2 regions of the Sphingomonas endolithica genome follow, and region 2 is predicted to be linked to the other one. Evidence: riboswitches for the same ligand, from Rfam matches in the RefSeq annotation. Region 2 holds a riboswitch; the other holds the start of a gene.

Region 1 (15,570 bases), 1.2 Mb from region 2:
CACCGCCGAGGCGATCGTCGCGGCGGCGCACGAAGTCTGCCCATATTCGAACGCGGTGAAGGGCAATATCGACGTGGTGATCACGGTCACTGCGGATTGACCGGGCAGGGGGCGGCAATGGCGGAAGAAGCGGATCATCTGCGGCTCGATCGGCAATTGTGCTTCCCGCTCTATGCCGCCTCCAATCTGTTCGGCCGGCTCTATCGCCCGATGCTGGCCCGGCTCGGACTCACCTATCCGCAATATCTGGTGATGCTGGTGTTGTGGGAGCAGGCGCCGCAAAGCGTCGGTGCGCTGGGCAGTCGGCTGCACCTGGATAGCGGGACGCTGACGCCGCTGCTCAAGCGGCTGGAAACGGCCGGGCTGGTCACGCGCCGGCGAGACGCCCGGGACGAGCGCCGTGTCCTGATCGCGCTGACGGAGCAGGGAAGGGCATTGCGCCACAGCGCGCGCGACGTGCCGACGACGCTCGCCAGCGGCCTGGCGCTGCCGCCCGACGACCTCGCCGATCTACGGGCCACGGTGCAGCATCTGGTTGCCGTGCTGGCGACCGCCGACCGCGCTGCGCCACCCGATGGCTAGAGTATCATGATCTCGGCTTATTCCCCCTTCGTTGGTGTAGAGCGTGATCCGAAACCTCGACTATCTCGCCGGGCTGGGGCACGAAGTCGATCATGCTCTCGAGCGGCTGCCCGGCCCACCAGCTACGCAGTGCCGCGATCGGGCCGCCATGCGTGATCACCATGACCAGTCCGGCAGAGGGCACCGCATCCCAGGCCGCTTGCGCTCGCGTCATCAACTCCAGCCCCGTCTCCCCACCACCGGGGCGGAAGCCCGTCGGGTCGGTGACGATGCGGTCCATCAGGTCGCCAGTTTCACGCCAGATCGCGTCCCAGCGCCGCCCTTCCCACGTGCCGAAATCGCGCTCCAGCCAGCGAGCGTCCGCGTGGAGGGCGCAGGCCGTGCGGCGTACGATCAGTTCGGCAAGGCGGTGTGTGCGCCGTGCACCCGAATGCACCACGATCGCGGGCTGCCTTGCGGCCAATCCATCCGCCAGCCGATGCGCGGCGGCGGCGCCTTCCCGGCTCCAGCCCATGTCGGACCGGCCGTAGCAGCGGCCAGCCCAGGCCCTTGCCACCGGCGGGTGACGCACGAGCAGGATTGTCGCGCTCACGCCGCCACTGCGGCCAGCAATACGACCAACTGCCCGATATAGGCCGCAAAGCCGAGGCAATCGCCGGTGCTGCCGCCGATCCGCGCGCGCAGGAAGCGCGCCAGCCACCATAACAGCACCATGCCCGTCGCCATGCTCGTCGCAAGCGACCAGGGGCTGAGCAATGCGAGCGGCAGCACGCCGGGTATGGTCAGCAACGCCGCGCCGGCCGCGCGGCGCCACCGCATACGGCCGCCAATCCGGGCGGCGATGCCCGTGCCGGTTACCGGCGGCGGCAGGATCGCCGCAAGCAGCACCGCCCATAGCCGCCCAGCCGTCGCGGCGCCGATGATCGCCGCCACGGCCAAATCGGCTGGCAGCATGACGATGGCGGCAAGGCGCAGGCCCACCGCCAGGCCGAGCCCCAGCGCGCCATAGCTGCCGATCCGGCTGTCGCGTATGATGCGCAGCGCTTCCTCGCCGCGTGCCGTGCCACCAAAGGCATCGCAGAAATCGGCCACCGCATCCTCGTGGAACGCACCGGTCAGCACGGCCTCGATCGCAAGCGCCAACAGCGCGGCAATCACCGGCGGCCAGACGAGTCCGGCCGCCACGTACACGCCCGCGGTGAACGCGCCGATCAGCGATCCGACCGCGGGCAGCCAGGCCATCGCGCGCGTAAACCCGTCGCTCGCCTGCGTCGGCGTCAGCCGGGCGAGGACCGGGACGGGCAGGCGCGTCAGGAATTGGACCGCGAGCAATGGCGGCGCCCACGAGGGTGCGCGGTCCCCCATCAGTCGGCCCGCGACGCACCGATCGAGTCGAGCCGCGCGACATCGCCGAGCAAGGCCGCCGCGGCGTCGAGCAGCGGCAGCGCGACCAGCGCGCCGCTTCCCTCGCCCAGCCGCATGCCCCAATCGAGCAATGGTTCGAGCCCGAGATCGGCCAGCGCCGCGGCATGGCCCGGCTCGGCCGAGCGGTGGCCGGCGATCATCGCGGCGACCGTACCGGGCGCGAGCCGTTCGGCGATCAGCGCGGCGGCGGTGGCGACATAGCCGTCGAGCAGCAAGGTCGCACCGCGCGCCGCGCCTTGTGCGAAGAAGCCGGCCATGGCGGCGATTTCGTAACCGCACACCGCGGCGATTGCCCCGGTCATGTCCTCGGCCGCCAGCGACCTGGCGCGCGCGACGGCGGTGGTGACGACCCGCGTCTTGAGCGCCACGACATCGTCATCCGCCCCCGCGCCGCGCCCCACCGCTGCCGCCGGGTCCAGGCCGGTCAGCAACGCCGTCAGGCAGGCGGCGGGCGTGGTGTTGCCGATGCCCATTTCGCCTGCGATCAGCAGCGCCGCGCCGGCATTGACCGCGCGATCGGCCTCCGCCGCACCGATCTGCCACGCCGCGTCGACCTGCGCGCCGGTCATAGCCGCGCCACGCGCCAGGCTCTCCGTGCCATCGGCAATCCGCGCGTCGCGAAAGAACGCCGGTGCGTCACTCATCCGCGGCCCGGCCAAGCCGACATCGACCAGCCTGAGCGGGCAATCGTTCGCCCCCGCCAGCGCGTTGCTCGTCGCGCGCTCGGCCAGGATCGTGTCGACCATCATCCCCGTCACTGCCGAGGGCCAGGCCGAGACGCCATCGGCGACGCAGCCATGGTCGCCGGCGAACAACACGATCTGCCGTGGCCTGGTCCGCGTATCGAGCCGCCTTTGCGTCAGTGCCAGCCGCACCGCGATCTCCTCCAGCCGCCCGAGGCTGCGGCGCGGCTTGGCCAGCGCGTCAAGATGCGCCCAGACGACGTCCTGGTCGATCATGCTTTTTCTCCGGCAATGGCAATGATGGCATCGATATCGAGCACCTGTTCGAGTGTCGCGGCGATCGACTCGAGCGCGGCATCGACCTCCTCCCGCCGGTCGAGCCCGTCGGACGCTGCGCCCAGCGTCGCGATCAACGCCGCACGCGCCTCGGCCCGGTCGAACAGCCCGTGCACATAGCAGCCGGCGATCTGCCCGTCGCGCGCGCGCGCGCCATCGGTGCTGCCATCGGCAAAGCGCAACATTGGCGGCGTGTCCGGATCGATCGTCGTCACCCCGGCATGGATTTCGTACCCGCCGAACCGCGCGCCGTTGCCGACGATCTGCCCCTCCACGGGCCGCGTCGTCTTGTCGGCGGCAATCTGGGTATCGATCGGCAGTAATCCGAGCCCCGCGATCGACCCCGCCGCGCCTTCGATGCCGGCAGGATCTGCAATGGTCCGCCCGAGCATCTGATACCCGCCGCAAATGCCCAGCACCCGCCCACCGCGGCGTACGTGCGCGGCGAGATCCTCATCCCAACCCTGCGCGCGCAGGAAGGCGAGATCGGCGATCGTCGCCTTGGTACCCGGCAGCACGATCAGCGCCGCGTCGCCGGGCAGCGGCTGGCCCGGTGGGATCATCCTCAGCCGCACGCCGGGTTCGTGCGCCAGCGCATCGAAGTCGTCGAAATTGGCGATCCGGCTGAGCATCGGCACCGCGATCACCGGCCCGGCGCCGCCATCGGCGTCACGCCCCAGCGCCACCGCATCCTCCGCCGGCAATCGTGCGGCATCCGCCAGCCACGGCACCACGCCGATGCTGCGCCAGCCGGTGCGCTCGGCGATCGCCAGCAGTCCGTCATCGAACAGTGCCGGATCGCCGCGGAACTTATTGACGATGAAGCCGCGGATCATCGCCGCGTCGGCCGGGTCGATCACTGCCTGCGTGCCCACCAAGGATGCGATCACCCCGCCGCGATCGATATCGCCGACGAGGATCACCAGCACATCCGCCGCGCGCGCAAACCCCATATTGGCGATGTCGCTGCGGCGCAGGTTGATCTCGGCCGGCGATCCCGCGCCTTCGACGACGACGATACCCGCCTCGGCCGACAGTCGCCGATACGCCTCCAGCACCTCACCCAGCAGATCGGGCTTGCGCCGCCAGTAATCCCCCGCCGCCATCGTGCCGCGCGCCCGCCCGCCGACCACGAGCTGCGCGGTGCGGTCGCTTTGCGGCTTGAGCAGCACCGGGTTCATGTCGACATGCGGCGCCACGCGGCAGGCGATCGCCTGCAAGGCCTGTGCGCGCCCGATCTCGCCGCCTTCGGCGGTGACGGCGGCATTGTTCGACATGTTCTGCGGCTTGAACGGGCGGACGGTCAGCCCGCGATTGGCCAGCACGCGGCACAGGCCGGCGACCAGCACCGATTTGCCGACGTCCGACCCGGTCCCCTGCAGCATCACAGCAGCCATGCGAGCATCCCCACCAGCGCCCACAAGAGCAGGCAAGCCACGCGATAAACGCCGAGCGCGCGAGCGAGATCGGTCGCATCCGGCGCCGCGCCGCGGCCGAGCACGGCGCGGTACGCCGGTTCGCCGTCATACCGCACCACGCCGCCCAGCTGCCGACCCAGCGCCCCCGCCATCGCCGCTTCCGGCCAGCCGCCATTGGGCGAGGCATGACCCGGTGCATCGCGCACCATCGTCCGCCACCCGCCGCGCCCGGCGAGACAGATCAGCGCGCCGGACAATCGCGCCGGCAGCCAGTTGACCGCGTCGTCGGCGCGCGCCGCCGCCCAGCCGAAATACCGCAGCCGCTCCGTGCGGTGGCCGATCATCGAATCCGCCGTGTTGATCGCCTTGGCCGCAAACAATCCGGGCAGTCCGGCAAGCAGGAACCAGAATGCCGGCGCGACCACGCCGTCGCAGAAACTCTCCGCCAGGCTCTCGATCGCCCCCGTCGCCACACCTGCCTCGTCGAGAATGTCCGTGTCGCGCCCGACGATCATCCCGACCGCCGCTCGCGCCGCCGGCAGATCGCCCGCCGCCAGCGGACGCAGCACGGCCACAACATGATCGTACAGGCTGCGTTGCGCGAGCCCGGTGGTGCCGATCGCGATGACCGCCAGTAAGCCCCAGCGCTCGCCCGCCACCCGATCGATCGCCGCGCCGATCATCACCGATAGCGCCACCAGCAAGAGCAGCAACGCCACGCCCGCCAGTCGCTGCTGCCCGGCGCTGCCGCGGTTCCAGCGCCGCTCCGCCGCGTCGATCAGTGCCCCCGCCGCCATCACCGGATGCCACCAGCGCCGCGGATAGCCGAACGCCGCCTCCACGATCAGCATCGGCAGCAGCACGGCGGCATGGGTCATTGCCCGATCGGCAGGATGAAGCGGTGCCCGGCCGGCGTCAGCCCGATCTCGACCTCGACGCCGTAAGCCTGCGCGATCGACGGCGCGGTCAGCACGTCCGCCGCCGGCCCCGCCGAGACGACGCGGCCGCCCTTCAGCAATACCGCATCGTCGGCAACGCGCGAGGCGAGATGCAGATCGTGCAATACCAGGATCACGCCGCTGCCCTGCGCCGCCACGTCGCGCAGCCGCGCCAGGACGTCGAGCTGATGCGCGGGATCGAGGCTGGCGAGCGGTTCGTCGGCCAGCAGCCAATCGGGCTCGCCGGCCAGCACGCGCGCCAGCAATGCCCGGCTGCGTTCGCCGCCCGACAGGCGCTCCATGCCGCGCCCGGCCAGCGTGGTCATGTCGGTCGCGGCCAGCGCACGCTCGACCGCCTCGTGATCGGCAGCGGTGCTGCTCCAGCGCCCGCTATGCGGCAGCCGCCCGAGCCCGACCAGGGTCGCGACATCCACGTCCCAATGTACGTCGGCGGCTTGCGGCAGCAGCCCGATCGCGCGCGCCCGCGCGCGCCGGTCGAGCGTCTGCACATCCACGCCGTCCAGCGTCGCCGTCCCGCGATCGGGCACGCGCAATGCGGCAAGACAGGCAAGCAGGCTGCTCTTGCCCGCGCCGTTCGCCCCCAGCAGCGTCGTCACGCGGCCCGGCCGAAAGGCGAAGCTGACATCGTCGAGCACGGCGTTGCCGCCAAGCGTCAGGCCGATGCGATCGGCGGCGAGCATGCTCATGCCAGCTTCCGCCGCATGCGGATCAGTAGGTAGAGGAAAAACGGCCCGCCGAGCATCGACATGGCGATGCCGAGCCGGAGCTCGCTCACCGTCGGCGCAAGCCGCACCAGGCTGTCGGCCAGCGTCAGCAGCAATGCGCCGCCAAGCGCGGAGGGTAGCAGGATCGCCGAGGGCCGGTTGCCCGCCAGCGGCCGCACCATGTGCGGCACGATCAGCCCCACGAAGCCGATCACCCCGGCGGACGCCACCGACGCGCCGACGGTCAGCGCGACCCCGGCGATCACCGCGAGCTGCAGCCGGCGCGGATCGACGCCCATTGAGCGCGCGGCCTGTTCGCCCAAGGTCAGCGCGTCGAGCGACCGTCCGGTCGTGGCAAGGATCGCGCTCCCCAGCACGATCAGCGGCAGCGCGACCTTCACGTCGTCCCAGCTGCGATCGGTCAGCGCGCCGAGCAGCCAGGTGACGATCTGCGACGAGACGAACGGCGTCGGCGCAAGGCTGATTGCGAGCGAAGTGAGCGAGCCGGCGATGCTGGTCAGGATCATCCCCGCCAGCGTGAACAGGATCAAACTGCCCGAGCGGCCGGCGATCAGTGCGAGCAGCGCCATCGTCCCTGCCGCGCCGGCCAGCGCGAAGGCGGGCAGCAGCCAGATCTGCGCGGCATAGCCGAAATATAGCGCGATCACCGCGCCGAATGCCGCGCCGGCCGACACGCCGAACAGCCCCGGATCGGCCAGCGGGTTGCGCAGATAGCCCTGCATCACCGCGCCGGACAGGCCGAGCGCCGCCCCGACCAGCAGCCCCAGCACGGTGCGCGGCAGCCGCAGCTCGACGATGATGATCGAGCGCGGATCGGCGGCGGTCCATGCATCGAGCGGCACCCACACTTTGCCCGAGGCCACCGACAGGCACGCCGCCACCAGCACAGCCACCAGCAGCCCGGCATTCAACCGCGTCATGAACCGAATCCCCGTCGTACTTGCGTCAATCGCGCCATCGCCGCGATGATCGTCGGCCCGCCGCAATTCATCAGCCGCACCGGATAGGGCGCAAGCGTGATGCGCCGCGCGAGCCGCTCGACCGCGGGATGCGAGGTCAGCCGATCCTCGCCGACCTCCGCCGCGCTGATCGACAGCAACACGCGCGGCGGCTTGGCGATGAGATATTCGAGCGGCAGCACATCCCACTTCTTGAGCCCGTAGACCGCGCTCATGTTGCGGAAACCGGCGCGACGCAGCAGGTCATCGGACAGCGTGCCGGCGCCCGGCACCAGCCCGCCCGATTGCCAGATCAGCGCCGGCAGCGGCGTCGCGGGCGACGGTCGCGCCGCCGCCTCGATCCGCCCCGCCAGTGCGCGACCACGATCGGCATGTCCCGCCAGGGCGGCGATCTCGCGCACCTGCGTGGCGCTTTCCGTGACCGAATCCGGCACCGGATATTGCACCAGCGCGATATGCATGCGCTTCAGCGCGGCGATCGTCGCCGGTTCGACATGCGGGCCGGTGATGACGATATCGGGCCGCAGCGCGACGACTTCCTCGGCCGTGCCGGAGGTCGCGCGAAAGCGTCGCGCCTGCGCCAGCGGAATCGAGGTGCTGCGCGCATCCTGCGAATAATGGCTGATCCCGGCAATCTGCGCAGGGTCGGCGATCTGCATCAGCACCGCATCGACGCATGGGTTGGTCGAGACGATGCGCGGCGACCGGGGCGGGGCGGCGGAGACGAGGAGGGGGATGAGGGCCAGTGCCAGCCCTATCGTCGTCCACGGCCGCCTTACCTTATCGTCATTCCCGCGCAGGCGGGGATCCATAATGTGGGGGGCACATTGCGGGGCCGACATGTCAGCCAGTATGGACTCCCGCCTGCGCGGGAATGACGGGTAAGCACCCGGGGCACGCATCAAAACTCCACGCCCTTCTGCGCCTTGAACCCGGCATGGTATGGATGCTTCACCTCGGTGAAGTCGGTCACCAGATCGGCGATCTCCAGCAGTTCCGGCTTGGCGGTGCGCCCGGTGATGCAGATATGCTTGGTCAGCGGCCGATCCTTCAGGAACGCCACGATCTCGGCGATCGGCAGCGTATCGTCGCGCAGCACGATGTTGAGTTCGTCGAGGATGACGAAATCGATCTCTGGATCGAGGATCATTTCCTTCGATCGCTCCCACGCCGCGCGCGCCGCGGCGATATCCTGCGCGCGGTCCTGCGTGTCCCAGGTGAAGCCCTGGCCCATCACCTCGAACGTGGCGAGATCGGGATAGGCCTCGAAGAAGTTGCGCTCGCCCGTCTCCCACTTGCCCTTCACATATTGCAGGATCGCCACCTTCATGCCCCAGCCGATGCTGCGGATCGCCATGCCGAACGCGGAGGAGGATTTGCCCTTGCCGTTGCCGGTGTGGACGATCAGCAATCCGCGCTCCAGCGTGCGCCGCGCCTGCATCTTGGCGCGCGCCTCGGCCATGCGCTTCATCCGCGCATTGTGGCGCTCATAGTCTTCGCCAGCGTCTTTGGGGCCAACGTGTTTAGGCGTGTCGGTCATCGAACGAACTCCTCGAGGGCAGTGGCAAGCCGGACCAACGCCGCGGCGCCGCGCGGCAGGCCGATGCGCAGCCGATCGGGCTGGTCGGCGAAAGGACGCGTGAGGATAGCATGCCGCGCGAGATGGGTGAAAAGATCCGCCGCACGCTCGTGCGCGACCAGCCGAAACAGCGGCGCGCTGCCGACGATCGGCAGGCCGGCGTCGCTCAGCACCTGATCGAGCAATGCACCCGTCTCGCCGATCCGCGCCTGCTGCGTGCCGCGCCAGGCGGCATCGCGGTACGCGGCCGTGCCGATCGCCACCGCCGCGCTGGATACCGGCCAGTCGCCGAGCATCGCGCGCGTCCGCGCGGCGACCGACTCCCCGGCAATGACGAAGCCGAGGCGTAGGCCGGGCAGGCCGTAGAACTTGCCAAACGACCGCAGCACGATGAGCGTGTCGGACGCATGCGGTGCGACGCCGGGCGCAGGATCGGCATAGGCTTCGTCGACGACCACGGTCATCGTCTCGGCGAGCGCGCGCAGCATCGCCGGATCGCTTGTCCGCCCATCCGGATTGGCCGGGCTGGCGAGCACGAGCACGAGCAGGTCGTAGGCCGCCCCGTCACCCGCGGCGGAGGGCGCGTAAGCTTCTCCCGCATCGTCACCCCGGACTTGTTCCGGGGTCCACTGCCTCGCACGATCAGGTGCCTGCGAGTTTGCGGCACGGTGGACCCCGGACCAAGTCCGGGGTGACGGTGGGTGTGTTGGTAAGTCACCCTCACTCAACAAGGTAATTGAGGAAATGCCAACGGCATCCGGCCACGCCGCGCGATGCCCTGCATAGCCCGGCACGACCACCGCCGGCCGTTCCGCCCCAAGTACCAGCGCCAGCAACCGCAACGCCAGATCGGTGCCCGGTACCGCGACGACTTGCGCCGCATTGACCCCGAACGCCTGCCCGGCCGCACTCTCCAGCGCCGCGATCTCGTCCGGCTCGGGCAGCCGATCCCAACCGAGCGGCAGGACGCCGACCGGCCACGCCCAAGGGGCGATGCCGGTTGACAGGTCTATCCAGTCGCCTTCGCCAAACGCCGCACGCGCGTCGGCCACCCGGCCGCCATGCGTGCAGAATGTGGCGACGGCATTGCGCATCAATAGGTCAGCCGGATGCCACCGAACGCACCGCAGCCCGGCTGGCCGTAATTGTAGATCGTCTGGTACCCCGCATCGAAGACGTTCTCGACGCGGCCATAGATCTCGAAGTGATCGCCGATCGGGAACGCCGCACGCAGGTCGGTCAGCACATAGCCGTCGAGCCGCCGTGCGTTCGAGGCATTGTCGAAACTGTCGCCGACCGCGGTGATCGTCGCACCGGTCTTCAGCCCGAACGCCCACTGGTAATCGGCATTCACCGTCACGCTGTCCCCCGGACGCCGCGCCAGATCGCGCCCGTAATTGGCACTGCCGGTCGAACGGTCGGTGGCATCGAGATAGGTATAGCTCGCACTGACCGTCAGCGCCTCGACCGGCTTCAGCAGCAGCGCGACTTCCAGTCCCTGTGCGCGGGTGCGGGCGATGTTGTCGTACGTGCCGTTCGGGCGATCGACGCAGATGCCGATCGCCGTGGCGCACGATACGAACGTGACCAAGTCGCGTGTGTTGCGGTGGAACCAGGTCGCGCTTGCCTCGATCGCGCCATCCAGAGCCTTCTGCGTTACCCCCGCGTCCCAGCCGTGCGAACGCTCCGGGGTAAGTGCCTTGTTGCCGTATTCGCTCTGCAACTGGTACAGGGTGGGCGCCTTGAAGCCTTCGGAATAGCTCGCCCGGAACTGGGTCGCGCCATCATTGGGCGAATAGACACCGCTGCCCGAAAAGGTCGTCTCGCCGCCGAACACATTGTGGTCGTCATGCCGTACGCCCGCCGTCGCGGTAAGGCCGGCGATCGGCGTCACCGCCAGCTGTCCATACACGCTGAACAACCGCGCACGACCCTTGGTCACCGGGCCGCCATAACTAGAGGTTGAGAAGCGCGAGATTTCGCGTTCAGCCCCGAACGTCGCGAACACCGCATCGCTCAGGTCGACCACGCCCTGATATTCCAGCCGGTCGTTGCGGCCGATGCCGCGGAACGTCTCGGTCGGATCGCCATCGGGATCGGTGTTGCGGCGATCGCTGTCGGTATGCGCGAAACCGATCCGGTTGCGGAACTTGCCGTCGAACAGAGCCGCATTCAGCCCGGCATAGCCGATCCACTGCTCGCTTTCGCCATATTCGCGCGTATCCTGCAACGGAAAGCCCCCGTCGATCTCGGTGCGGCCATTGGTATAGAAGCCGCGCAGATCGATCGAGACGTTCTCGGCCAGCGCGATCCCCAGGCTGCCGTTCGCGCTATAATTGCGGAACCCGTCTTTCTCCTTGCCCCCGGCAAAGGTCGAGATGCCATCGGTGGTGTAATAGCCGCCGCCGACGCTGGCCGAGACCGGCCCGAATTTGCCCGAGACGTTGGCAAAGCCCTGGCCCGTGCCGAACGAACCGCCTTCCGCACGCGCATTGACCGCGAGCTGCTCGGTCGGCTGGCGCGTGATCAGGTTGACCACGCCGCCGATCGCCTGGCTGCCCCACAGCACCGATTGCGCACCGCGCAGCACCTCGATGCGCGCGATGTTGCCGATCAACAGGCTGCCGAAATTGAACCCGCTACCCGGCGACGAGGGATCGTTCAATTTGATGCCGTCGATCAAGGCGACCGTCTGATCGCTCTCCGCGCCGCGAATGTTGACCGAGGTCGACGTCCCCACACCGCCATTGCGCGTCACGGTGACGCCAGGCGTCTGGCGCAGCAGGTCCGAGACGGTCACCGACTGGCGCTCGGTGATGGTCTGCGTGTCGAGCACGGTGACCGCCTGGCCGACGGTGGATGCTGGCCGTGCATCGCGATTGGCGGTGACGATGACGTCGCTGCCGGCATCGGCGGCCTGTGTCAGGCCGCCAGTCGATTGCGCGGTTTGCGCGAATACTGGTGTCGCGGCCGCGATGCACGGCAGCAGGATCAGGGCAGAATATTTGGTCACGTGGTTTCCCCTTGGCAATGAGCGGGGACGCACGTGATGCTTCGCCAAGGAAGACAGCTTCCCATCGCGCACGACCCCAACGACGTCGTCACGCGAGGAAAAACCTCGATCGCCCGGAACACCCCGTCCGCACGAAGGACAACCACGACAGGCAGGTCTCCTGGCTCCCGGTTCATCGCCTTGCCCGGCCTTCCCGGATCCCAAGGATCCAGTGGCACACGAGGAGCAAGGCTCACCGGTCACAGTTGCGGGGACAGCCCCGGATGACGAACAGATGCTCGCTTCCGGGTTCCCTTTTCATTCCATCTCTGGAAACCTGTCGCGCTTGCGCCCCTACGGTCGAGCGGAGAGTAAGGCAAGATGGCATCGATGAAGACGTTGTTCCTGGGTGGCGCCCGATCGGGCAAGAGCCGGCTGGCGCTGGCCACGGCAGAGCGACATGACGGGCCGCTACACTATCTCGCCACCGCCGAGGCATGGGACGACGAGATGACCGATCGTATCGCCCGGCATCGTGCCGAACGCGACGATCGCTGGCGCACGGTGGAATGCCCGCTCGAGCTGCCGGAGGCGATCGGCGCGATCGATGCGGGCGTGATCCTGGTCGATTGCCTGACCTTGTGGTTGTCGAACCTGATGCTCGGCGATCACGCTATCGCCCAGCGCTCGCATGCGCTGTGCGCCGCGATCGACGCAACGCCCCTCCCGCTGATCATCGTCACCAACGAGGTCGGCATGGGCATCGTCCCCGATCACCCGCTCGGCCGCGCCTTCCGCGATGCAGCGGGGCGGCTCAACCAGGACGTGGCGGCGAGGATGGCAGACAGATACTTCGTTGCCGCGGGGCTGGTCCTGCCGCTGCAGGCCTATGTAGCGCAACGGTGATCCGGTTGCCACTTTCTGCCGGGCGTCCGCATCCTCGCCCGTGGTAGGATTAAATTGATATTCTGCTCGGGAAGCTGTGCTAGCCAGGTCCAGGATGGTGCCGTGGACGCGAGCGGCCACAAGCGGAGGGATGACGGGGATGACGCGGCGTGGGTTGAACGTGGCATGGTGCGGCTTGGCGCTGGCCTTGACCGGCATCATCGGTGCACCCGCACATGCCGACACCCCGGCAATGCACGGTCGTGCGGCGCCAGCCGCAATCGTCCAGCGCGGGCAGGTGCGTTTCACCATCCTCACGGCACAATTGATCCGCATGGAATGGTCCCCCGACAGCCGCTTCGTGGACGATCCCTCACAAATCTTTATCGATCGCGATCAGCCGGTGCCGCACTTCACGGTGACCACGAGCGGCGGCAAGCTGCGGATCGAGACCGCCTCGCTGCAGCTCAGCTATGTGCTGGGCAGCGGTAAGTTCGACGCGCGGAACTTGCAGATCCGATCGAGGAAGCTCGCGCCGGCCTTCGACTGGCATCCGGGCGATCCAGAAACCGGCAATCTGCACGGCACCGCTCGGACGATGGATCGTTATTCGGGCGACATCAACATCGACAGCGGCAAGCGGTTAGATCTCGGCCAGGGTCTGTTGTCGCGTGATGGGTGGCACGTCGTCGACGACTCGACATCGTTTCTGTTCGACGCCGACCTGCGCTGGCAATGGGCCAAGCCGCGCGGCTGTGCGGACTGCCAGGACCTGTATTTCTTCGGCTACGGACATCGGTATCAGCGAGCGCTGGGCGATTATGCCGCCGTGGCCGGACGTCAGCCGATGCCGCCGCGCTTTGCCTTCGGCTATTGGTGGTCGCGTTACTGGAATTATTCGGACCGCGAGATGCGCGATCTGGTCGGCGATTTCGAGCGCTACCAGATCCCGCTCGACGTGATGGTCATCGACATGGATTGGCACCGCACCGACGATCTGAGCTGGGACGCCAAATACGTCAAACGCGACGAGGTCGGGGAATCGGTCGGCTGGACCGGCTATACCTGGAACCGCAGCCTGTTCCCGGAACCGGACCGGTTCCTCGGCTGGCTGCACGACCACAAGCTCAAGACCACGCTCAACCTGCATCCGGCCTCGGGCATTCCCGCGCGAGAAGAAAGTTACCCCGCATCTGCCAAGGCGATGGGCGTGACCGATGGGGCGCCAGTGCCGTTCGAGGCGGCCGACAAGCGCTTCGTGCAGAACTGGTTCGACAAGACGCTCGATCCGCTCGCCAGGCAGGGTGTCGATTTCTGGTGGCTCGATTGGCAGCAATGGCCCAATTCCAAGCTGATGCCGGGCCTGTCCAATACCTGGTGGCTTAACTACGTATTTTATACGCGGATGCAGCAGACCAGCCAGAATCGAGCGCTGATCTATCATCGCTGGGGCGGTCTCGGAAACCATCGCTACCAGATCGGTTTCTCGGGAGACTCGGTGATCTCATGGGCGTCGCTTGCCTATCAGCCCTATTTCACCGCGACCGCATCCAACGTGCTATACGGCTATTGGAGCCACGATATTGGCGGCCACTTCTTTGCCGAGACCACGCCAGAGAGCCAGCGACATATCGACCCGGAGCTCTACGTTCGCTGGATGCAGTTCGGCGCGTTCAGCCCGATCCTGCGTACGCATTCGTCGAAGGAGGCAGGCCTGCGCAAGGAGCCGTGGCGCTTCTCGCCGGAGGTGCTTGCCGCACTTCGCCAGACGGTGGCCCTGCGCTACCAGCTGGCCCCTTACATCTACACCGCGTCGCGTCAGGCCTATGACAGCGGAGTCTCAATCCTGCGGCCGCTATATTATGCCTGGCCCGAGCAGCCGGAGGCCTATCGCGCGACCGGCGAATATATGTTCGGTGACGACATGCTTGTGGCGCCGGTCACTCAGCCGCTCCAAAACGGCGTCGCCAGTGTCTCTATTTGGCTTCCACCCGGCCGCTGGTACGACGACAATCGCGGCGAGGTGATCGAAGGCGGACGCACGATCGTGCGCGACTATCTGCTGGACGAGGTGCCATTGTTCGTGCGCGCGGGTGCCGCGATCCCGATGAACCCGGCATCGGTACACAAGCTTCAGGACGCGGACGATGGCAGGCTCGTCGTGCGCGTCCTGCCGGGCGGTGGCGCGAAGACCCGGGTCTATGCCGATGCGGGCGACAGCGAAGCGTATCGCAACGGCGATTATGCCTTTACCGCGATCGAGACGACGCGCGATGCACGCCAGGCAAAGGTCACGATACGCCCGCGCGAAGGCAGCTACGCAGGCATGCCCGACAGCAGGCAGATCGCGGTCGAACTGGCGAGCGCCGCATTCCCGCAGCGTGTGACCGTCAACGGCGTGGCATATCCGCGATCGGACGATGGGCGTCAGGGAAGCTGGCATTATGATGGCGAGAGCCTGACGGCGCGGATCGTCCTTCCCGCACAGCAGGCCGGCGCTACGCTGAGCGTGACCATCGCTTTCCCCGATGGCGCGCCGCGCATCGATGGACTCCTCTATCGCATGAAGCGCACCGCCGCCGCCGTGGCATGGCTGAAGGAGCAATGGGAGCCTCCGGTGCCGCTACCCGACGACGTGTCGCTGGCGGGACAACTCGGTCGGCTGATCGACTATCACCCGGAACAGCTTGCTGCGCTGATCGCCGCGTTCGATGCGCGCTCGGCGAAGCTCGTGCAGGAGGTGAACGAGACGCGCGCCAAGCCAGAGGTAAAAGCGGAGTTCGCGCGGAAGATCCGGGCGATCTGATAACCTGGCGCCGACAGATGGCGGGCGCCAGGCGGAGCGCTAGTGATTGTCGCGCGGCAGCCCCTTGGTCTGCGCGATGCGCTGGTACTTTTCCGCGCCTTCCAGGATCGCACCGGTCTGCAACTGGCCTACGGTGGCACGCTGGATTTCCTGCCATGGCGTCTGCGAGGCGGGATAGGCATAGCCGCCCGCCTCAACCAGCACGCGGCGGCGCTCGGCCA
Region 2 (15,570 bases):
ACACGCACTCTCCCTTTGCGGCCTAGCCGCTTCGGCAACCGGTGGGGAGGCAGACGGATCGTTCGACGCGGCGATCCGTTGATGCGGTCCGACCTTATTCCGCGGCGCCGTTCGCCCAAGAGGAACGATCATGAGCGAACCAGAAGCACGCATCTACGGCATGGCCGACGAGGAAAACCACCAGACGCCGGCGCCCGGCGGCGTCCGCGGTGAGGGCGCACCGATCGTCGATGACCCTGAGTTGCGGCACGACGTCACCGCCGGCGACCGCAAGGTGACCGTGCAGGAAAGCTCGGGCGTTGCGTTCGTCGAGGCAAGCGGTGCGCCGGGTCCGGTCAAAAGCCAGGACAAGCCGGTTGAAGACGAGCCGGACGCGGACGCGGACGTTGTAGGCTGCACGACCAGCCCGTTGTGCGGCCCTACAGGCCTTGCGTGGCCGGCCTGAGTTCCTGATCCTTTGTTAAGCTCTCCGATCTAGCCAGAGGCGCGATATTGGAGAGGGCTGGCGATGGACCGGGTGATTGATCTTGCGCTGAAGATTTCGCTGCTGCTGGCCAGCCTCGGATCATTGCTCTCGCTGACCAAGATGGTGATCGAGCAGTTCATGCCGATCCGCTATTATTGGTGGGGCGCGGTGGCGTTCTTCGGTGCGACGATCGTGCTGACGGCGGCGATCCGCCTGCGCGACGACCGCGCCGCCCATCGGGGTTGAAGCTGTCGTCGCAACGGCTTTTTCAGTTGATGCCGAAATGTGTGGTTGGCTTCAAAGGCCAATCCTCTGCCTACTGAACATGGAGCACTGTTCTAGCTGTTCGATGGCAACCGCGCCTGGCTCGTAACATGCGGGCGATCGATCGCCTTGGGGCGGCCTTCAGGATCGACCGATACCATCACGAACTCGGCCGATGCCGCTTGTTGACGAACGCCGGTCAGCAGTTCTTCCGACCAGAGTGCCACCCTGACCCGCATCGAGCTTCTACCGGTCATCACCACGTCAGCGATGATCTCCGTCATGTCACCTTCGCGGACGGGAGCGCGAAAGTCGATGCGGTCGGATGCCGCCATCACCATCACGGCGCGCGCGGCCCTCGTCGCGGCGATGAAGGCGCCCTTGCCGAGCATGCGGAGGGCATCGCCCCCGAACAGCGTGCCGTAATGGTTGGTCTGCGGTGGGAAGACCATGTCCATCATGTGCAGCGACGTATCGGCGGTCGTGTCCGTCGCCGTCGGCATGGCGGGCAGCGGGAGCCTCGTCGTCTCGCCCTTGACCGCGACCAGCGTGAAGACGCCGCGCGTGCACAGGCGGCGCTCGCCGCTGAGCAACGCCTCGGCGACCAGATCGACCTCGACGTCGCACGAACTGGTGCCGATGCGGACGATCCGTCCGGTCGCCTCGATCAGCTCGCCCTTGAGCGCCGGCGCGGCGAAGTCGATCCGTTCGCACGATGCGGTGACGAAGGGCGCGCGGCCGTGGCGCGAGGCAGCGAGAAAGGCCACCTTGTCCATGTGCGCCAGCGCCACGCCGCCGAACAGCGTGCCATGATGGTTGGTGTCGCCGGGAAAGATCATGTCGACCAACCGGACGATCCCCGTCGCCGCGCCCTTCGTCGCCATCGGTTCAGGCCCTCCCGGCCAGGTCGGCGCGGAGCGTCCTGGCGGCGGCGACCATCGCCGCGATCGCGGGCTTCACCTCGTCCCACTTGCGCGTCTTCAGCCCGCAGTCGGGGTTCACCCAGAGCTGTTCGGGCCGAAGATGCACCTGCGCGAGCCGCATCAGTGCGACCATCTCGTCTTGCAACGGCACACGTGGGGCATGGATATCGTACACGCCGGGTCCGATCGCGTTTGGGTAGTGATAGCGTGCGAACCCCTCGAGCAGTTCCATCTGCGATCGCGCCGTCTCGATCGAGATCACGTCGGTGTCCATCGCACCGATATCGGGGAGGATGTCGTTGAACTCCGAATAGCACATGTGCGTATGGATCTGCGTGGCGTCGTCCACACCGGCGGCCGACAGGCGGAAGCAATCGACCGCCCAATCGAGATAATGCTGCCAGTCGCGCTTACGCAGCGGCAGCCCTTCGCGCAGCGCCGCCTCGTCGATCTGGATCGCGCGTGCGCCGGCGGCTTCCAGATCGGCCACCTCGTCGCGGATCGCGAGCGCGATCTGCCGACACGATATCTCGCGCGGCTGATCGTCACGGACGAACGACCAGTTGAGGATCGTCACCGGCCCGGTCAGCATCCCCTTGACCGGCTTGCGCGTCAGGCTCTGCGCATAGCGCCACCAATCGACGGTCATCGCGGCCGGCCGCGAGACGTCACCCAACAGGATCGGCGGCCGGACGCAGCGCGAGCCGTAGGATTGTACCCAGCCGCCGGCGGTGAAGGCGAAGCCCGACAATCGTTCGCCGAAATACTGTACCATGTCGTTGCGCTCGAACTCGCCGTGGACCAGCATGTCGAGCCCGACGTCCTCCTGCCAGCGGATCGCACGCTCGGTCTCGCCGCGCAGGAACTGCTGATAGGCAGCGTCACCGAGATTGCCGCGATCATGCTCGGCGCGCACATGACGAACCGCGCTGGTCTGCGGGAAGGATCCGATCGTGGTGGTCGGGAATGCCGGCAGGTCGAGCATGTCGGCTTGTGCCGCCTGGCGCACGGCATACGGCGAGCGCCGGTCGCGCATCGCCGGCGACGCCGCTGCAAGGCGTGCGGCAACTGTCGCATCGTGGATGTGCGGGGACGTCCTGCGATTGGCGACGGCCCGGGCCGAGGCGGCCAGTTCTGCGGCGACGGTCTTGCGGCCGTCGTTCAATGCCCGCTTGAGGATCGATAGTTCCTCGATCTTCTGAACGGCGAAGGCGAGCCATTGCGTCACCTCCGGCTCGAGCTTCTTTTTCGAGCGCCAGATCGACCGGCGTGTGCAGCAGCGAGCAGGATGGCGCGAGGATCACGTCGCGCGCGGCGGCGATCGGCGCCAGGTGATCGAGCAGCGCCTCCAGATCGGCACGCCAGACGTTGCGGCCATCGACGATTCCGAGCGACAGCACCAACGTCTTCGGTGCGGCCTTCAGCACGGCGTCGATCTGATCGGGGGCGCGGACCAGATCGATGTGCAGCCCGTGGACGGGAAGCGCCACGGCGAACTCCGGATTATCCTCCAGGCCGCCGAAATAGGTGGTCAGCATCAGCTTCACGCCCGAGCCTGACAGCGTGTCATACGCGCGGGCCAGCGCATCACGCTGCCGATCGGCGAGGTCGAGGACCAGCACGGGCTCGTCGATCTGCACCCATTCGGCACCGGCCGCGGCCAGACGGCCGAGGATCACGGCGTACAGGCTCAGCACCTCGTCCAGGAAGTCGAACGGATCGACATCGCACCCCTTGGCCAGGCTCAGCCAGGTGACAGGCCCGAGCAGCACCGGGCGCGTCTCGAACCCTTGCGCCTTCGCCTCGCGATAGTCGTCGACGATCTTGGCGCCGTTCAGGGCCAGCTTCTGCCCGGCGGCGAGTTCGGGCACCATATAATGGTAGTTGGTGTCGAACCATTTGGTCATCTCGCACGCCGTCAGGCTGGCATGCGCATGGCCGCAACCGTCATCCTGCGCGGTGGTGCCGCGCGCCATCGCGAAATAGGTCGCGAGGTCGGTCTGGTCATCGGCCGCGCCGTATCGCGCGGGGATCGCGCCGAGCATCACGCTGGTGTCGAGCACATGATCGTAGAGCGAGAAATCGTTGGACGGCAGCCAGTCGGCGCCGAGCGCGCGCTGCCGCGCCCAGGCGGCGGTGCGAAGGCCGGATGCGGCCTCCAGCAATTCAGTCTCGGACGACGTGCCGGACCAATATCGTTCGAGTGCCGATTTCAGTTCGCGGCGCGGGCCGATGCGTGGAAAGCCAAGGGTGGCAACGGTGACGGTCATGGTCTTCATACCCCGATGAAAGGCGGAGAAGACGGATGGTCACAGGCAGGGCGCACGCCCGGAACATGGCTCGCGCGCGTGGCTGCAAGCGGCCAGCCCGGGATCCCCGCCGGTGGACGTTATCGCGTCGAAGGCAGGTCTCCTGGCTCACGGGTCATAACGACGGTCTGGCCTTCCCAGCGGTTCGCACCGCCAGTGACACTCGATGACCGCCGCTCGCCGCTTACAGTTGCGGGGGCAGCGCCGGCCTTGGACCTGTGTTCCTGAAAGGAGGTCCGCACCGGCTTCCCGTCTTAGCTCCGGCGCGCCTGCGCGGCCGGAGAACCTTGACGCCCGCTATGTCCCATCTTCCGCAATGAGGGTCAATCCACATATAAAGAAATCTTTATATGTGGCCTCGCCAGCAGCTGAGACGTGTCAGACGCCGATGAGCGACCGTTTTCACATGCTCACGTCACCTATGCACACGGCCCGCCGGGCCCTCAATAATCTACCGTCTGCGGCGCGCCCTTGATCTCGTCGTTGGTCAGCAGCACGCGCTTGGGGTGGGGCACTGCCTCCAGAGTCGTATCCCGATCGATCTCCATCAGCGGTTTGATGCGGCCGTCGCGAATGTCGTAGACCCAGCCGTGCAGCCAGAGATCCTGCTTCTTGGCGAACGCCGCCTGCACGGTATCGGTGCGCGCGAGATTGACGAGCTGATCGCGCACGTTGAACTCGACGAAGCGGTTGAGCTTGGCCTCGGGCGTCGTCTGGTTGCCCAATTCCTCCCAATGATCGCCGGCCACGTCGCGCGCGGTCTGCAGCCAGTCGTCGACCGGCCCGGTCGTGCCGCCATCGAGCGCCGCCTTGACCCCGCCGCAGCCATAATGGCCGCAGACGATCAGATGCTTCACGCCGAGCACGGTGACGGCATATTGCACCACCGACATCAGGTTGAGATCGTCGTCATTGACCAGGTTGGCGATGTTGCGATGGATGAACATGCCGCCGGGCGGCGTCATCGTCATCTGTTCCGGGCTGACGCGGCTGTCGGAACAGCCGATCCACAGGAATTCGGGCTTCTGGCCGTGCGTCTGGCGTTCGAAGAAGTCGGCTTTCTCTTCCGTCAGCTCGAGCGCCCAGGCGCGGTTGGCGAGCAGGAGTTGCTTGTAGTTTTTCATGCGAAACGGATTCCTGAAGTCGGTGCGTTGATCAGCGGCGCGCTGCGCTCGGCGATGTCGCCGCGTACCGTGACCTTGATGCCGCGATAGTCGGCGCCCTTGATGAACGCGTTGATGACGTCGACATTGTCGAGATCGACATAGTTGGTGGAGGACAGATCGATCAGCAGATTGGCATTGTCGGGAACCTTGTTCAGCTCCTTCTGAAGCTCGTATTTGTGGATGAAATACAGGTTGCGGCGCGCGCGGATCAGGCAATTCTCGTCATCGCAGACGAAGGTGATGGCCGAGCGGAAATTGCGCGCGATGACGAAGACGAAGCCGACGACCAGCCCGATGACGATGCCGATCAACAGATCGGTGAACAGGATCGCGACGATCGTCACCACGAACGGCACGAATTGCGACCAGCCCTGCTTGAAGCGCTCGGTAAACAGCTTCGGCTTGGTCAGCTTGTAGCCAGTGGCGATCAGCACGGCGGCGAGCGCGGCAAGCGGGATCAGGTTGAGCAGGAACGGGATCAACGCGACGCTGAGCAACAGCCATATGCCGTGCAGGATCGTCGAGCTCTTGCTCTGCGCGCCGGCATCGACATTGGCCGAGGAGCGCACGATCACCGAAGTGATCGGCAGGCCGCCGATCAGGCCGGAGACGATGTTGCCGCCGCCCTGCGCCATCATTTCCCAATTCTTGGGCGTGGTGCGGCGCTGCGGATCGAGCTCGTCGACTGCCTTGACGCTGAGCAAAGATTCGAGGCTGGCCACGATCGCCAGCGTCAGCGCGACGGTCCACACCGCGCCGTTGCCGATCTGCGAGAAATCGGGCGTGGCGAAGAACGAGGTGAACTCGCCGAAGCTCTTGGCCACCGGTACCTGCACCAGGTGTGTCGCCTGCAACTGCCAGTTGGGCTTGATCAGCCCGAGCAGCGCATTGCCGCCGACGCCGATCAGCACCACGACCAGCGGGCCCGGCACGAAACGCAGCGGGCCATCCTTGGGCCGGGCCTTGTCCCACCAGAACAGGAAGGCGAGGCTGGCCAAGGCGATCAGGATCGCGCCGGCCGAGAGATGCTGCCGCACGGCGGTGATGATCGAGGAGAAGGTGTTGCTGCCGTCCGCCTGCAGGAATTCGAAGCTGCCTTCGAAATCCCCGTCGTAGCCGAGCGCATGCGGCACCTGCTTGAGGATCAGGATCACGCCGATCGCCGCCAGCATGCCAGTGATGACCGATGAGGGGACGAATTCGGCGGCGATGCCCGAGCGCGTTGCGGCAAGCGCGACCTGGATGATGCCGCCCAGCATCACCGCCAGCAGGAACGCCTCGAACGAGGGCAGCCGCTCGATCGCGGCGAACACGATCACCGTCAGACCGGCGGCGGGGCCGCTGACCGACAAAGGCGATTTCGACAAGGCGCCAACGACGATGCCACCGACGATGCCGGCGATCACGCCCGAGAAGAGCGGCGCTCCGGAGGCAAGAGCAACGCCCAGACACAATGGCAGGGCAACCAGAAACACGACGATCGATGCGGGGAAGTCGACGCGCAGGGTCTTCAATAAGGGTAACGGCAAGACGGACCTCATGTCAGCGGCGGCCAAATTGGCGGCGAACCAGTCCGTTCTAGACGTAAGCCCGATCAACCTGTTCCCTTTATTGCAGCGCAGCAATCAAACGTTACACGCCTGTCATCTCGGCGCAGCACAATGCTTGGCCAGATCGAGTGCACCGACGCTGCGGTGGAGCGGGGCGGGGCGATCGGTATGCTTCGTTCCCGCAAGCCGCAGCACGCGGGCCGCCGCGCCGCTCCACCCCAGCCGCCCGCACCGTGACGTTCAGGCGGCCGGCGCTTTGCTCGGCAGCGCGTCGTTCAGCCTTGCGCGGTCGGACGGATCACGATGCTGCCGACATCCACTTCGGGCGGCTGCTCGATCGCATAGAGGATCCCGCGCGCAATCGCATCGGGCGGGATGGCGATCGCGCCGATCTGCCCCTCGATCATCGTCTTGGTCGGCTGGTCGGTGATGCTGTCGCCGAAATTCGTGGCGATCATTCCCGGGGACACTTCGGTCACGCGCAGGTGCGGTCCTGCCTCCTGCCTCAGTATCTCCGTCACCGTGCGAACGGCATTCTTGGTGGCGGCATAGACTCCCATCGTCGGCACCATCTTGATGCCGGCCGTCGAAATGACGTTGATCACATGTCCGCTCGCTTGGCGCGCGAAGACGGGCAGGGCAGCGGCGATGCCGTAAAGCGTGCCCCGCAGGTTCACGTCGATCATGGCGTCCCAGCCTTCGACGTCCAGTGCGTCCAGACGGGAGATCGGCCCGATCCCGGCGCAGTTGATGATGACATCGAGCCGACCGCCTTGTTCCACCGCGAGCGCGACCAGCGCTTCGAGATCGTCGCGCCGGCGCACGTCGGTCACCTTGGACACGGCCTTCCCGCCGCCAGCGGTGATCGCCTCCACCACTTCAGCCAGCGCATCCTGGCGGCGCGCGCCCAGCACGACGAACGCGCCGCGTCCGGCCAGCAGCGCCGCGGTCGCGCGGCCAATTCCACTGCTTGCGCCGGTGATGGCGACAATTTTGCCTTCGATACCCATCGTCATTCTCCTCGACACAGGAGATGGGCGGGGTGACCGAGATACTCTATGGTACACCGTCTATGAAATTGTCGCGATCGTCCAAAACCGCCATCGATCCACTGTCCGACGTGCTGGACGTTCTCGGCGCACGGGTCACGCGGCGGACCAGGATCGAGGCGTCGGGGCGCTGGGCCTTTGCCTTTCCGGCGATAGAGCGGCTGAAGTTCGTGGCCCTGCTGCGCGGCAGTCAGTGGATGATGCTTCCCGGCTGCGCGCCTCATCTGATGAACGAGGGCGATGTGTGCGTGCTCGGCCGGTCCGCTTATGCCATTGCGAGCGACCCCGCCGAGAACCCGATCGATGGGCAGGAGCTGTATAGGGACAGTGACGTCGCGCGCATTGGGGGTGACGACACGATCGGGATCGGCGGCACCGTCACGTTCGGTGCCGGCAGCGCAGACTTCCTGCTCGACATGCTGCCGCCGTTCATGATCGTTCCTCGATCGTCGCCATCGGCCGAGGCGGTCGCGACCATTCTCGGCCTGATCAATGGCGAATCGGATCGCGGCAAGATGGGCAGCGAGATCGTGGGGGCCAGGCTTGCCGATGTGCTGCTGGTGGAGGCGATCCGCGCTTATGCCGGCCGCCCCGATGCCCCTGACATCGGGTGGCTTGCCGCACTGTCCGACGCTCGTATCGGCCGGGCACTGCGAGCGATCCACGACGATGTCGCGCGCCCCTGGACGGTGGCAGAACTTGCCGCCCTGGCGGGCATGTCGCGCGCGGCATTTTCCGCCGAGTTCACCCGTCGCGTCGGGCAACCGCCGCTCTCCTATGTCCGCGCTTGGCGTCTCACGCTCGCCCGCGCAGCGCTGACCCGCGGCGACGGGACGGTTGCCAGCATAGCGGACAGGATCGGCTACACCTCGCAAAGTGCGTTCGGGCATGCCTTTCGCCGCGCCTTCGACTCATCCCCACAGGCCTTGAGGCGACTTATCGATAATGACTTGCAATAACGATTGATCACGGAGTAGTGCCCCCGCTCAGGGAGACACTCACCATGACTGCGATCATCGCGTTGCTGGCTGCGGCCGCGGCGGCTTCTACCACACCATCTGCACCGCCGGCGGTGACCGATCCGCAGCGCGCCGCCGACACGCAAGGCGGCAGGGAAGAGCCGGCGATCGACGATATCGTCGTGACGGGCGTGCAGACCGATGGCAGCAACGGCTATTACGGCGCCCCGCGCACCGCGCTCGCCACGATCAGCGTGCGGTACTGATCCGCGGCGGGGGCGCTGGCGTGATCATCCTGGGGCTCGTCACGATCATGGCCGCGATGCTGTTGGTGCGGCTCGGCTGGTCGGGCCGCCGTGGCGTCGCGCCTCTCGGCTGGGCATTGGGCGTCGGCGGGCTGTTCCTGCTGGCGGCGAACGATGGCGCATGGGGGGTGGCGGTGGGTGCGGTGGCCGGCATGGCCGTCGCGATCGCCCTCGTGCTGCACACCGGATGGCGCTCACCCGTCAAGGTGCGCCGGCCCGCGCGTACCATACCCTCGATCACGCTGCCGCATCGGCCGGCCGACATCGCCCGGAGATTGTTCGTATTCGTGCTCGTCGTCCCGATCGGCTTCGTGGCGGCGCAGTGGCTCACTTTCGGCATGCAGGCGCTGGCGCGTCGGGCCGGCGCTGGCGAGGCGGATGCGCTCGCGCTGACGCTGTTCCTCCAGCCTGTGCTATGGGGCGTGCTGATGGCGTGGCAGATGACGCGCGCCACGGCGATGCGGATGATCGCGCCGCCCGCCGGCGCAGCCATTCTCGGCACGATCCTGTGGAGCCTGTCCTGATGCCCGCTCCCCAACCCCAGACCCTGGTGCAGCGTGCGCTCGGCGGCCATGCCGCGATCGGGCTGCTCGCCGGCGCGTTGCTCTACATCGTCTCGCTGACCGGCGCGGTCGTGGTGATCCACGATCGCTGGCAGCGCTGGGAACAGCCGACCATCGCTGAGGTGACCGCGCTGACGCCCAGCGCGGCGCAGGCGGGAGTAGCGGCGGCGATCGCCCAAGACGCGGGCAAGCCGCGCACGACGCACCTCTATCTCCGCATGCCGAATGCGGACCTGCCACGTGCGGTTGCGACCACCGACCATGGCGGCTGGTATGTCGACGGGCAGGGTCGCGTGGCCGGACGCGAGGCGCATAGCTGGACCGAAATGGTCATCGGACTGCACGAATATCTGCACCTGCCGGCGACCTGGGGGATGTTGCTGGTCGGCGCGCTGGGCGTGGCGCTGGCCGCGTTGCTCATCACCGGCGTGCTCGCGCATCCGCGCATCCTGCGCGACGCCTTCTGGCTGCGCACCCGGCACGATCCGCAGATCGCGCGCGCCGACTGGCACAACCGGCTCGGCGTGTGGACGTTGCCCTTCGCGCTCGCGGTCACGCTGACCGGGGCGTTCATCGGACTGAGCGGCGTGGGCTATAGCGTGTTGGCCAAGGCCTATACCGGCGGCAATCTCGAAAAGATCTACGCCCCGATCTATGGCCCGGAGGGCATGCCGGACGCCAATGCTGCGCCGCTGGCGAACATCGCCACGGCACTGGCGACGCTGCACGCGCGCGTGCCGGCGGCCATGCCGACCTATGTCATCGTCCACGATCCCGGCACGCGCGGGCAGCATATCCAGATCCTGGCGGCACTGCCGCGGCGGCTGGTCTATGGCGAGGATTATCGCTTCGATGCGGCGGGCCGCTGGCAAGGTCCGGTCGGTCTGACCAACGGGCCGTGGGGCCAGCAGTTCGCCGCCTCGACCTACAACCTGCATTTCGGCAATTTCGGCGGGCTGCCGGTCGAGATCGCCTATCTGCTGCTCGGCCTGGCGCTGTGCGTGATCACCTCGACCGGCACGACCTTGTGGCTGGGCAAGCGGCGGCGGCGCGGCATGGGCAGCGATCGGCTGGAGGCGTGCTGGGCGGTGGTGATCTGGGGGACGCCGCTGGCGCTGGTCTGGACCGCATGGCTGCGCGGCGTGGCTGGCCCGGATGCGTTCTTGGTAGCGGCGTTCTGGGGGTTGCTCGCGGCCGGCTTGGCGGTGGCGGTTGCACGACCGCTGTGGATCGTGCCCGAGCAATTGCGCACTGTGTTGCTCGCCTGCCTGATCGCAACCGGACTGGGCCACGCGATCATCCTGCGGCCGGCTGCGCCGGCGATATTGGCCCTGGATGCCGTGATGGTGCTGGGGGCGCTGTTGTCGCTGGTCGTGTTGCGGCGGTTCCAGGCGGGTGAGGGCCGGGAGGCAGGCGCTGGTTCCCGGCCTTCCAGCTAGAGTTGACCGACTTCACCTGTACCCGTTCGTGCTGAGTGGAGACCGAGTAGCGCGAAGCGCGTATCAAGGGCTCGTATCGAAGCACCTTGGAGCGCGCGGGCGCGTGTCCTGCGATACGCCCTCTCGATACGCCCTGCGGGCTACTCGATGGCTACTCAGGACGAACGGGGGGTGGCGCTACGTCAGATCCGGACCTTGGCGCGCTGACTTGGTAAATCCCGTCCGTTCGTGTCGAGCGAAGTCGAGACACCTGCACCCAGCCCGCGCCTCGCCATCGCCCGACATGAACCGGTCGGTATCAGCTCATCCAACCCTCAGCCGGCCTGCCAGCCGCCGCCCAGCGCCCGGAACAGGTCGATCTGCGCGTCGGCGATGCGCGCGTCCGCCGTCGCCAGATCGGCGTCGGTATCGGCAAAGGTGCGTTCGGCATCCAGCACGTCGAGAAAGTCGATCTGCCCCTCGCGCTGACGGGCGCGGGTGATGCGCGCGGCGATCGCGGCATTGTCGCGCGCCGATTGCAATTGCGTGCGGCGGTCGAGTTCGCGCGCATAGGTCGACAGCGCGGTCTCGGTCTCCTCGAGCGCGGTGAGGATCTGGCCGTCGAACCTGGCGAGTGCGCCGCGCGTGTCGGCTTCGCTGGCGGCGATGCGCGCGCGCGCGGCGGACTGGTTGACCGACCAGTTGAGCAGCGGCCCGAGCAGCCAGCGGACCGCACCGCCGGTGAACACGTCGCCCAGATTGGCCGCGGTCGAGCCGATCGAACCGCCGAGCGAAATCTGCGGATAGAGTTCGGAGGTCGCGACACCGATCCGCGCGGTGGCGGCGGCCAGGCGGCGTTCGGCCGCGCGAATGTCCGGACGGCGGGCAAGCAATGCGGCGCCGTCGCCGACCGGGATCGGACGGACGAGTCGCGGCGTGGTCGTGCGCGCCGCTGCCACCGTCGGCAGCTCCTGCGGCGTGCGTCCGGTCAGCGTGGCCAGGCGAAACAGCGCCGCCTGACGCTCGGCCGCGATCGCCGGCACGAGTGCCGCGCGCTGGTCGCGCAACGTGGCGATGCGCACATAATCGAATTTCGCGGCACGTCCGGCCTCGACTCGCTTGTTCGTCAGCGTCGCCGACTTGCCGAGCAGATCGACGATGCGTTCGGCCACCGCCTGGCGCTCGGCGGCCGAGGCGGCATCGACATAGGCGCGGGTGGTGTCGGCGACGATCGCCACGCGCACCGCATCGGCATCCGCTTGCGCCGCGCCGACATCGCCACGTGCGGCCTCGATATTGCGGCGCACGCGGCCGGCGAGATCGACTTCGTAGCTCACGTCCAGCGCGGCATCATAGGTCGCGCGTTCGCGGTCGATGCCCTGGAACGACTGGAGTTGCGAGGTGCGGCCATAACTGCCGCTCGCGCCGATATTCACTTGCGGCTCGCGATCGCTGCGTGCGCCGCGCAACGATGCGCGGGCGCGATCGAGCCGCGCCACCGCCACCCGGATGTCGGTATTGGCGGCCAGCGCATCGCGTACTAGGCCGTCGAGCACCGGATCGTTATACATCCGCCACCAGCTGTCGTCCGCCGGGCTGGTCACGGTCGCAGCGTTGGCGGTGACGAACGGAGCGGCGGCCGTGGGTGGGGTGATCGGCGCGACATAGTTCGGCCCGGCGGCGCAGGCGGCAAGCGTCAGCGCGGAGAGACTGGCGAGCAGGAGGGACTTCATGCTGTGTGTCCTGTTGGTGATCGGGCCATTGCGGCCAATTTCGCCGTCATTCCCGCGCAGGCAGGAATCCATAGTGGCTGACGTCGCGCTTCTTGGCCGGACGGCTGAGGCTATGGATCCCCGCCTGCGCGGGGATGACGTTTGGTGGAGTGCCATCAGCAGGGCCTATTCGGCTGGCTGGGGATGGGGCCCGGCGTGCGGCGCGGCGTGTGCTGTCTCCGGCGCACGACGCTCGAACCTTTTGGCCAGCCCCCGGGCGACGACGTAGAAGGTCGGCGTGAAGAGCAGCCCAAAGCCGGTGACGCCGACCATCCCGAAGAACACCGCGGTGCCGAGCGCCTGGCGAAGCTCGGCACCCGCGCCGGTCGCGATCAGCAGCGGCACGGCACCCAGGATGAACGCGAACGAGGTCATCAGGATCGGCCGCAGGCGGTCGCGCGCGGCGCGGACCGCCGCATCGACCGGCGACAATCCATCCTCATCCTCGCCCTGCTTGGCGAATTCGACCACGAGGATCGCGTTCTTGGCAGCCAGCGCGATCAGCACGACCAAGCCGATCTGGGTGAGGACATTGTTGTCCATGCCCCTGAGGTTCACCCCCGCCATCGCGGCGAGCAGGCACATCGGCACGATCAGGATGATCGCCAGCGGCATCGTCAGGCTTTCATATTGCGCCGCCAGCACGAGGAAGACGAACAGGACCGCCAGTCCGAAGACCAGCCCGGCGGTGCTGCCGGCCATCTTCTGCTGGAAGGCAATGCCGGTCCATTCCCCGCTATAACCGGCGGGCAATTTGCTCGCGAGCTGGTCCATCGTGTCCAGCGAGCGGCCGGAGCTGTAGCCCGGCGCGGTATCGCCATCGACCTCCACGGCCGGGAACAGATTGTAGCGCGTCACGCGGTACGGGCCGGTCTTGTTCTCGAAGGTCGACACCGATCCGATCGGCACCATCGCGCCCGAGTTCGACCGGGTCTTGAGGTTGGCGATATCCGCCTCGCTCGATCGGAACTGCGTGTCCGCCTGCGCGGTGACGCGGTAGGTGCGGCCGAGCATGTTGAAGTCGTTGACGAAGGTCGAGCCGAGATAGACGTTGAGCGCCTCGAACACGCGCTCCGGCGGGATGCCGAGCAGGTTCGCCTTGCGCCGGTCGATATCGGCAAAGACGCGCGGCGTGGCGGTGTTGAAGAAGGTATAGATCTGGCTGAGGCCGGGCGTCTTGTTGGCCTCGCCGATCAGACCGAAGGCGGTCTTGCCGAGCTCGGCATAGCCATGCTCGCCGCGATCCTGCACCATCATCCGATAGCCGCCGGCCGAGCCGATGCCCTGGATGAGCGGCGGTGGCACCACCAGCAACATCGCCTCGTTGATGTCGGCGGTGCGGGTACGCGCCTCGTTCATGATCCCGGCATAAGTGACGCCGAGCTTCGCGCGTTCCTCGAACGACATCAGGGGAACGTAGGCTGCGGCGCTATTGGGCGCGAGCGTCTGCGACGGGCCGTCGAAGCCGGCCAGCATGACCGAGCCCTTCACGCCCTTGATCGGCAGGATGCGCGCGACGACCTTGCGCATCACTTCATCGGTGCGCTCGAGCGACGAGCCCGGCGGCAGCTGGATCACGGTCAGGAAATAGCCCTGGTCCTGTGCCGGGATGAAGCCCACCGGGGTCACCCAGAACATGCCGATCGTCGCGGCGATCAGCCCGGCATAGGTCACCATCATGCGCTTGGGCCGCACGACCAGAGCGCGGGTCAGCTTGGAATAGCGGTCGCTCAGCCGTTCGAAACCATGGTTGAACCAGTCGGCACCGCGCTTGGTGATCCGGCCGAAGCGACCCTTGGCCGGGCCATCATGCTCCTTCAGCAGCAAGGCGGCGAGCGCCGGCGACAGCGTGAGCGAGATGAGCAGCGAGATTGCGGTGGCGACCGAGATGGTCACCGCGAACTGCTTGTAGAAGGCACCCGACAGCCCGTTGAGGAACAAGGTCGGCAGGAACACCGCGAGCAGCACCAGCACGATCGCGACCAATGCGCCCGACACTTCGTTCATCGACGTCTGCGCCGCCTGCAGCGGCGTCATGCCGCGGGAGAGGTTGCGCTCGACATTCTCGACCACGACGATCGCGTCGTCGACGACGATGCCGATCGCCAACACCAGGCCGAACAAAGACAGGTTGTTGAGCGAGTAGCCGAGCGGCAGCAGCACCGCCATCGTGCCGATCAGCGAGACGGGGATCGCGACCACCGGAATGATCGCCGCGCGCCATTTCTGCAGGAAGACGATGACGACGAGCACGACGAGCAGGATCGCCTCGCCCAGCGTGTGATAGACCGCGTCGATCGACTGGGCGATGAACTCGGTCGGATTGTAGATCACGCGATATTCGAGGCCCTTGGGGAAGGTCTTCGAGATCGTGTCCATCTCGTGCTCGACCGCCTGCGCGGCGGCCAGCGCGTTGGAGCCCGGGCGCTGGAAGGCGGCAAGGATCACCGTCGGCTGGTTCGACAGATAGGTGTTCGAGGAATAATCGGCGGCGCCCAATTCGACGCGCGCCACGTCGCTCACGCGGACCTGGCGACCGTCGGGATCGGTGCGGATGACCACGTCGCCGAACTCGCTCGGCGTCTTGAGGCGGCCCTGCGTCTCGATGTTGAGCTGGAAGGCGTTGCCGCTGGGCGTCGAGCCCGGCTGGCCGAGCGATCCGGCGGCGACCTGGATATTCTGTGCGCGCAACGCCTGGACGATTTCGCCGGCCGTCAAGTCGAGCGACGCGGCGCGGCCGGGATCGATCCACACCCGCATCGCATAATCGCGTGCGCCGAACATCCGCACGTCGCCCACGCCGTCGATGCGCGCCAGGCGATCCTT

Evidence for each region. A riboswitch is a leader RNA that binds a small molecule or an ion and turns the genes downstream of it on or off. The one in region 2 is predicted to bind cobalamin.
Region 1: linked by a shared signal. The riboswitch ahead of NV382_RS11480 (TonB-dependent receptor plug domain-containing protein) and the one ahead of NV382_RS06010 (5-methyltetrahydropteroyltriglutamate--homocysteine S-methyltransferase) in region 2 are both predicted to bind cobalamin.

The regions. Positions count from the first base shown of each region.
Region 1 covers NZ_CP103057.1:2,435,945-2,451,514, reverse strand. The annotation lists gene NV382_RS11540 (organic hydroperoxide resistance protein) at 1-100, shown strand, start outside; gene NV382_RS11535 (MarR family winged helix-turn-helix transcriptional regulator) at 118-582, shown strand; gene NV382_RS11530 (histidine phosphatase family protein) at 587-1,174, opposite strand; gene NV382_RS11525 (adenosylcobinamide-GDP ribazoletransferase) at 1,171-1,947, opposite strand; gene cobT (nicotinate-nucleotide--dimethylbenzimidazole phosphoribosyltransferase) at 1,947-2,966, opposite strand; gene NV382_RS11515 (cobyric acid synthase) at 2,963-4,423, opposite strand; gene cbiB (adenosylcobinamide-phosphate synthase CbiB) at 4,411-5,322, opposite strand; gene NV382_RS11505 (ABC transporter ATP-binding protein) at 5,319-6,089, opposite strand; gene NV382_RS11500 (FecCD family ABC transporter permease) at 6,086-7,048, opposite strand; gene NV382_RS11495 (ABC transporter substrate-binding protein) at 7,045-7,899, opposite strand; gene cobO (cob(I)yrinic acid a,c-diamide adenosyltransferase) at 7,989-8,627, opposite strand; gene NV382_RS11485 (aminotransferase class I/II-fold pyridoxal phosphate-dependent enzyme) at 8,624-9,760, opposite strand; gene NV382_RS11480 (TonB-dependent receptor plug domain-containing protein) at 9,760-11,679, opposite strand; cobalamin riboswitch at 11,813-12,014, opposite strand; gene cobU (bifunctional adenosylcobinamide kinase/adenosylcobinamide-phosphate guanylyltransferase) at 12,049-12,564, shown strand; gene NV382_RS11470 (glycoside hydrolase family 31 protein) at 12,695-15,349, shown strand; gene NV382_RS11465 (IlvD/Edd family dehydratase) at 15,389-15,570, opposite strand, start outside.
Region 2 covers NZ_CP103057.1:1,259,646-1,275,215, reverse strand. The annotation lists gene NV382_RS06035 (hypothetical protein) at 1-26, shown strand, start outside; gene NV382_RS06030 (hypothetical protein) at 131-445, shown strand; gene NV382_RS06025 (hypothetical protein) at 509-712, shown strand; gene NV382_RS06020 (acyl-CoA thioesterase) at 805-1,614, opposite strand; gene metE (5-methyltetrahydropteroyltriglutamate--homocysteine S-methyltransferase) at 1,619-2,881, opposite strand; partial or broken gene NV382_RS06010 (5-methyltetrahydropteroyltriglutamate--homocysteine S-methyltransferase) at 3,027-3,923, opposite strand; cobalamin riboswitch at 4,039-4,266, opposite strand; gene NV382_RS06005 (carbonic anhydrase) at 4,406-5,086, opposite strand; gene NV382_RS06000 (SulP family inorganic anion transporter) at 5,083-6,657, opposite strand; gene NV382_RS05995 (SDR family oxidoreductase) at 6,954-7,688, opposite strand; gene NV382_RS05990 (AraC family transcriptional regulator) at 7,721-8,686, shown strand; gene NV382_RS05985 (hypothetical protein) at 8,731-8,952, shown strand; gene NV382_RS05980 (hypothetical protein) at 8,973-9,515, shown strand; gene NV382_RS05975 (PepSY-associated TM helix domain-containing protein) at 9,515-10,993, shown strand; gene NV382_RS05970 (efflux transporter outer membrane subunit) at 11,308-12,705, opposite strand; gene NV382_RS05965 (efflux RND transporter permease subunit) at 12,871-15,570, opposite strand, start outside.